One region of the Bacillus spongiae genome, then DNA from elsewhere that is predicted to be linked to it. Evidence: a T-box and tRNA genes for the amino acid it is inferred to sense, from the RefSeq annotation. Region 1 holds a T-box; the other holds one or more tRNA genes.
What was found. A T-box is a leader RNA that pairs with one kind of tRNA and senses whether it is charged. The one in region 1 lies ahead of ileS (isoleucine--tRNA ligase), so its partner is inferred to be a tRNA-Ile.
Positions count from the first base shown of each region.

Region 2: it has a tRNA-Ile gene. The T-box ahead of ileS (isoleucine--tRNA ligase) is inferred to sense a tRNA for this amino acid. The anticodon was not compared.

Region 1 covers NZ_JBBAXC010000002.1:231,585-234,978, forward strand. The annotation lists gene WAK64_RS03300 (YlmH family RNA-binding protein) at 1-337, shown strand, start outside; gene WAK64_RS03305 (DivIVA domain-containing protein) at 429-944, shown strand; T-box leader at 991-1,222, shown strand; gene ileS (isoleucine--tRNA ligase) at 1,321-3,394, shown strand, end outside.
Region 2 covers NZ_JBBAXC010000031.1:19,967-23,360, reverse strand. The annotation lists tRNA gene WAK64_RS21585 (tRNA-Lys) at 25-100, shown strand; tRNA gene WAK64_RS21580 (tRNA-Leu) at 117-201, shown strand; tRNA gene WAK64_RS21575 (tRNA-Gly) at 212-286, shown strand; tRNA gene WAK64_RS21570 (tRNA-Leu) at 299-387, shown strand; tRNA gene WAK64_RS21565 (tRNA-Arg) at 397-473, shown strand; tRNA gene WAK64_RS21560 (tRNA-Pro) at 515-591, shown strand; tRNA gene WAK64_RS21555 (tRNA-Ala) at 610-685, shown strand; tRNA gene WAK64_RS21550 (tRNA-Met) at 703-779, shown strand; tRNA gene WAK64_RS21545 (tRNA-Ile) at 805-881, shown strand; tRNA gene WAK64_RS21540 (tRNA-Ser) at 890-982, shown strand; tRNA gene WAK64_RS21535 (tRNA-Met) at 1,031-1,104, shown strand; tRNA gene WAK64_RS21530 (tRNA-Asp) at 1,111-1,187, shown strand; tRNA gene WAK64_RS21525 (tRNA-Phe) at 1,207-1,282, shown strand; tRNA gene WAK64_RS21520 (tRNA-His) at 1,293-1,368, shown strand; tRNA gene WAK64_RS21515 (tRNA-Gly) at 1,381-1,454, shown strand; tRNA gene WAK64_RS21510 (tRNA-Ile) at 1,457-1,533, shown strand; tRNA gene WAK64_RS21505 (tRNA-Asn) at 1,540-1,614, shown strand; tRNA gene WAK64_RS21500 (tRNA-Ser) at 1,619-1,709, shown strand; tRNA gene WAK64_RS21495 (tRNA-Glu) at 1,719-1,790, shown strand; gene glgB (1,4-alpha-glucan branching protein GlgB) at 2,632-3,394, shown strand, end outside.

The DNA.
Region 1 (3,394 bases):
TGAATCGGTAGGAAAAGCTACTATAAAGGTAGATGAAATTCCTTTGGAAAATGCGCTAAAGGCCACTGATATATGGAAAGAATCGATGGAAACAGTATCATCGTTGAGGTTAGATGTTGTATTATCTGCATTATTAAATATGGGGCGTAGTAAAAGTCGACTTCTTATTTCATCTGGGAAGGTCAAGGTAAATTGGCGCGAAGAAGAATCATCGTCGTTTCTATGTGAACCAGGTGATATTATTTCTATTAGGGGATACGGGAGAATCAAAGTGATGGCAGTGGAAGGGAAAACAAAAAAAGACAAATGGAGAATGACAGTAGGATTACTAAAATAAATAAAGAATTTTGAAGGATTTTGCCCACAAATTGTCGAAACAGAAGTATAATGATATTTAAATATATACGAATTGTAGTGGAGGTGGCAGCATGCCCTTAACACCATTAGACATTAATAACAAAGAATTTAGTCGTGGGTTTCGTGGTTTTGATGAAGACGAAGTAAATGAATTTTTGGACCAAGTGATTAAAGACTATGAAAATTTTATTAAAGGTAAGAAAGAATTAGAAAAAAACTTATTTGATACAAAAGAGCGTCTAAGTCATTTTACTAACATCGAAGAAACCCTGAATAAGTCTATTGTTGTAGCACAGGAAGCAGCGGATGATGTGAAAAACAATTCACAAAAAGAAGCGAAGCTCATTATTAAAGAAGCGGAAAAAAATGCTGACCGGATTGTAAATGAAGCACTATCAAAAGCGCGAAAAATTGCGATTGAGATTGAAGAATTGAAAAAACAGTCAAAAGTATTCCGAACTCGATTTAAAATGCTTATTGAAGCCCAATTAGATCTGTTGAAGAACGAAGATTGGGATCGACTAATGGAATTTGATTTAGACGCTACTGAGTTGAAGGCACTTCAAGAAGAAGATTCTCTCACTTGACGCCTATCAGATTCTTGCATATAATTAATTTCACATTGAATATTAGATAACTGCTAAGATAGGGACAGTACGATCCTTCAGCAACCTTAAAGCGAGTCGTGGACAGTGAGAGCACGATAAGGTGGAAGATTGGAAAATCACCCTTGAGCCCCTCCTTGAACCATCGTAAGATTTATTAGAGGATGGCGAGTTGTTCACGTTACGAATGAAGAAAGTGGACCAATATGATGGTCTATTAGGGTGGTACCGCGGGAAATAACAAGCTTCTCGTCCCTTTTGGGATGAGGGCTTTTTTTATTTATGTAAAAATGCGGTTGAAACCTTGTTCATTTAGGTAAAATGGTGGGGAGCAGTCATTGTATAAGGAGGATAATAAATGGATTATAAAGATACGTTACTCATGCCGAAAACAGAGTTTCCAATGCGAGGAAACCTTCCGAAAAGGGAACCTGAAATGCAAGCGAAATGGGAAAGCATGGGCATTTATGAAAAAGTTCAAGAACGTACGAAAGATCGCCCGTTATTTGTTTTACATGATGGACCGCCGTATGCTAATGGAGATATCCATATGGGACACGCGCTGAATAAAATTTTAAAGGATTTTATCGTTCGATATAAGTCAATGAATGGCTACAACGCACCGTATGTTCCTGGCTGGGATACACATGGTTTGCCAATTGAACAAGCGTTAACTAAAAAAGGCGTTAAGCGTAAAGAAATGACAATTGCTGAATTTCGCGAGCGCTGTGAAAAATATGCATACACTCAAGTTGAAGGTCAAAGGGAACAATTCAAACAACTCGGTGTTAGAGGCGATTGGGATAACCCTTATATTACGTTAAAACCAGAATATGAAGCAGAGCAAATTAAAGTGTTCGGTGAGATGGCGAAAAAAGGGTATATCTATAAAGGGTTAAAACCAGTATATTGGTCTCCATCATCTGAATCTGCTTTAGCCGAAGCAGAAATTGAATACCAAGATAAGCGATCAGCCTCCATTTATGTGTCCTTTGCTGTTACAGAAGGAAACGGGGTGTTGGAAGAGGGTACTTCCTTCATTATTTGGACGACTACTCCTTGGACAATTCCTGCCAATTTAGCGATTGCTGTTAATAAAAATCTTGACTATGCTGTGGTGAGTGTTGAAGGAAAGAACTATGTTATCGCTCAAGATTTATTTGAAGAAGTAAGCGAGAAACTGGAATGGAATAATGCTGAGGTGGTTCAAACGGTAAAGGGTGCCGACCTTGAAAGCATCATGACGAAACATCCGTTATATGAACGTAATTCTGTCGTTGTATTAGGCGATCATGTAACCACTGAATCAGGTACAGGTTGTGTTCATACTGCACCAGGGCACGGGGAAGATGACTTCCAAGTAGGACAAAAATATGGCTTAGATGTATTATGTCCAGTAGATGAAAAAGGTGTAATGACAAGTGAAGCACCAGGTTTTGAAGGGCTATTTTATGATAAAGCTAATAAACCAATTACTGAAAAGCTTCAAGAAAATGAATCACTATTAAAGCTTGAATTTATTACACACTCTTATCCGCATGATTGGCGAACAAAGAAGCCTATTATTTTTAGAGCAACAGCGCAGTGGTTTGCTTCAATTAATAAATTTAGAGATCAGTTACTTACAGCAGTGAAGGAAACGAAGTGGGTACCGACATGGGGAGAAACACGTTTGTACAACATGGTGAGAGACCGTGGTGACTGGTGTATCTCACGTCAAAGAGCCTGGGGTGTTCCAATTCCTGTATTTTATGCTGAGAATGGTGAAGCGATCATTACAGATGAAACGATCCAACATGTATCTGAACTATTTAAAGCAAATGGGTCTAATATTTGGTTTAGTCGGGAAGCAAAAGAGCTACTTCCTAGCGGCTTTACACACCCTGGAAGTCCAAATGGACACTTTACAAAAGAACAAGATATCATGGACGTTTGGTTTGATTCTGGTTCTTCTCATCAAGCAGTATTAGAGGCGAGAGGTGATTTACAACGTCCAGCCGACTTATACCTTGAAGGGTCAGATCAATACCGTGGTTGGTTTAATTCTTCCTTAACTACAAGCGTTGCAGTTACAGGCAAAGCTCCGTATAAAGGTGTTTTATCACATGGTTTTGCTCTTGATGGAGAAGGACGAAAAATGAGTAAATCACTAGGAAATGTAGTCGTACCTTCAAAAGTAATGAAGCAACTAGGAGCAGATATTTTAAGACTATGGGTCGCTTCAGTCGATTATCAAGCAGATGTTAGAGTATCTGATCCAATCTTAAAACAAGTAGCAGAAGTGTATCGTAAAATCCGAAATACGTATCGATTCCTATTAGGAAACTTAGCTGACTTTAATCCTGAGCAACATAAAGTAGACTATGATCAACTTCGTGAAGTCGATCAATTCTTATTAATTCGCTTAAATCAAGTTGTTTCTGATGTGAAAA
Region 2 (3,394 bases), on a different contig from region 1:
AAAGAACTCATTAGGATGTTTTAAGAGCCATTAGCTCAGTTGGTAGAGCATCTGACTTTTAATCAGAGGGTCGAAGGTTCGAGTCCTTCATGGCTCACCATTTTATTAGAAAGCATGCGGGTGTGGCGGAATTGGCAGACGCACCAGACTTAGGATCTGGCGCCGCAAGGCGTGGGGGTTCGACTCCCTTCACCCGCACCATTTTAAATATGCGGAAGTAGTTCAGTGGTAGAACACCACCTTGCCAAGGTGGGGGTCGCGGGTTCGAATCCCGTCTTCCGCTCCATAACTACTCTGTGCCGGGGTGGCGGAACTGGCAGACGCACAGGACTTAAAATCCTGCGGTAGGTGACTACCGTACCGGTTCGATTCCGGTCCTCGGCACCATTATAATACGCGCCCGTAGCTCAATTGGATAGAGCGTTTGACTACGGATCAAAAGGTTAGGGGTTCGACTCCTCTCGGGCGCGCCATTATAAAATGTCAAAAAAGCTCTACGAGCTATTATATTTAACGGGAAGTAGCTCAGCTTGGTAGAGCACTTGGTTTGGGACCAAGGGGTCGCAGGTTCAAATCCTGTCTTCCCGACCATTAAGAACATCATGATTTGGGGCCTTAGCTCAGCTGGGAGAGCGCCTGCTTTGCACGCAGGAGGTCAGCGGTTCGATCCCGCTAGGCTCCACCAATTAAACATTATAATATGGCGGTGTAGCTCAGCTGGCTAGAGCGTACGGTTCATACCCGTGAGGTCGGGGGTTCGATCCCCTCCGCCGCTACCATATTGGATTTTTATTCATTGATCTTGGACCTTTAGCTCAGCTGGTTAGAGCAGACGGCTCATAACCGTCCGGTCGTAGGTTCGAGTCCTACAAGGTCCACCATATTATTCGGAGGAATACCCAAGTCTGGCTGAAGGGATCGGTCTTGAAAACCGACAGGCGGGTTAAACCGCGCGGGGGTTCGAATCCCTCTTCCTCCGCCATTATTATATTTATTTAAAATGAATATAAAAGGAAATACATTTTATCGTCGCGGGGTGGAGCAGTCTGGTAGCTCGTCGGGCTCATAACCCGAAGGTCGCAGGTTCAAATCCTGCCCCCGCAATACATTGGTCCGGTAGTTCAGTTGGTTAGAATGCCTGCCTGTCACGCAGGAGGTCGCGGGTTCGAGTCCCGTCCGGACCGCCATTATAGTAACATGAAATAAGGCTCGGTAGCTCAGTTGGTAGAGCAATGGACTGAAAATCCATGTGTCGGCGGTTCGATTCCGTCCCGAGCCACCATTTTATGTTGGCGGCTGTGGCGAAGTGGTTAACGCATCGGATTGTGGTTCCGACATTCGTGGGTTCGATTCCCATCAGCCGCCCCATAAAAATAGTAAGCGGGTGTAGTTTAGTGGTAAAACCTCAGCCTTCCAAGCTGATGATGTGAGTTCGATTCTCATCACCCGCTCCAATGGGCCTATAGCTCAGCTGGTTAGAGCGCACGCCTGATAAGCGTGAGGTCGGTGGTTCGAGTCCACTTAGGCCCACCATAGTTTTCCGCAGTAGCTCAGTGGTAGAGCTATCGGCTGTTAACCGATCGGTCGCAGGTTCGAATCCTGCCTGCGGAGCCATAATGGAGAAGTACTCAAGTGGCTGAAGAGGCGCCCCTGCTAAGGGTGTAGGTCGGGTAACCGGCGCGAGGGTTCAAATCCCTCCTTCTCCGCCAGTATTAATTGGCCCGTTGGTCAAGCGGTTAAGACACCGCCCTTTCACGGCGGTAACACGGGTTCGAATCCCGTACGGGTCATTGAAAGCTATTCTATTGAATAGCTTTTTTTGTTGGTTCAACTATTCATTATTGAATGAATGTAATGGTTATATATTGTTTGCAAAATACTGAGCCTTGATAAAAAATCTTGATCAAACATACGTATTCAAAGAGAAACATTATGATTTGACGTCATTTCTTATTTTTCATTGCTTTTACAAATACCCCGTTTATGAGAAACCTCCTGTTCTATTGACGTTTGTTAACTTATCTTACCTTTAAAGTAATCCCTCTGTGACATCAGTACATTAAACTGTTTCTTCAGAACCCTGTTATTACGAATCAACTAATTAGACCCAATTCATTATTATTAAATATATAATTACTTACCCAATATAAAACCTCTTTGTTTAAACGTAAAGCGTGTGCCGGTTTGTACTTCTTTTCTACTAATTTTAAAAGAGGAAGTACAAAACGAATGGTTGCTCTACAACTATTTTTTTATTTGATGGATGAATGAGTGAGTTTGATAGAGGTAGGACCAAGGAAATGTTGAGAAAAATATAGTTGTTTCAATTCATATATTACAAAATCAAACAGAAAAATTTTAAAGTTAAAGATGATTTATTTGTAACCGTTTTCAATCATTTACACGAAAATTACTTTTCTAATAAAGTAATTTTTTTATGCAAATACATTTCTAGTTCTTTCGTCAACTTTCTACATTTTAAAAAAATGTAACCGTTTTCCTTTTATTATGTACATTGTTTCGTTGTAAAGGTGTAGTTTTCTGTCGGAAATTAGGGAGGGATATTTAAAGGAGATAAGCTTTTCTAAAAGAATACACTCATTAGTACATAAAATTGCGTAGGTGAAGATAATGACGAATAGTAATCCAAGTTCAACTGATATCCATTTATTTCATGAAGGCCAATTGTTTGAGGCGCATCGCACTTTTGGATCACATGTCTATAACCATAATGGTCGAAAAGTTACTACATTTTGTGTTTGGTCCCCAAATGCTGAAGCTATATCAGTAGTTGGAACTTTTAATGAGTGGGGGGAAAATGCAGACGAATTGTTGATGAAAAAAGTGAGCGACAGTGGAATATGGTTTGCAGTTCACCAAACTTCATTAAAAGGTCATCTTTATAAATACAAAATTGTAACGAAAGATGGACAAACGAAGTTAAAGACTGATCCATTTGCCTTTTATGCTGAAAGGAGACCCAATACAGCAGCAATTATTTCCGAGGATGAAGATTATGAATGGCAGGATGAAAAGTGGCTATTAAAAAGAAAAATGAAGCCCGCTTATGATGAGCCGATGTTTATTTATGAAATTCATTTTGGAACATGGAAGATTAAAGGAAAAGAGATGTTTTATACCTATCAAGAAATAGCAGACGACCTTGTTCCATATTTAGTAGAGCATGGATATACACATGTGGAAATAATGCCTATTACAGAGCATCCTTTCGATCGCTCTTGGGGATATCAAAGTACAGGTTACTATTCACCAACGAGTCGTTATGGAACACCTGAACAATTAAAGTATTTTGTGAATAAATGTCACAAGCATAACATTGGCGTTATCTTGGATTGGGTACCTGGTCACTTTTGTAAAGATAATCATGGCTTGT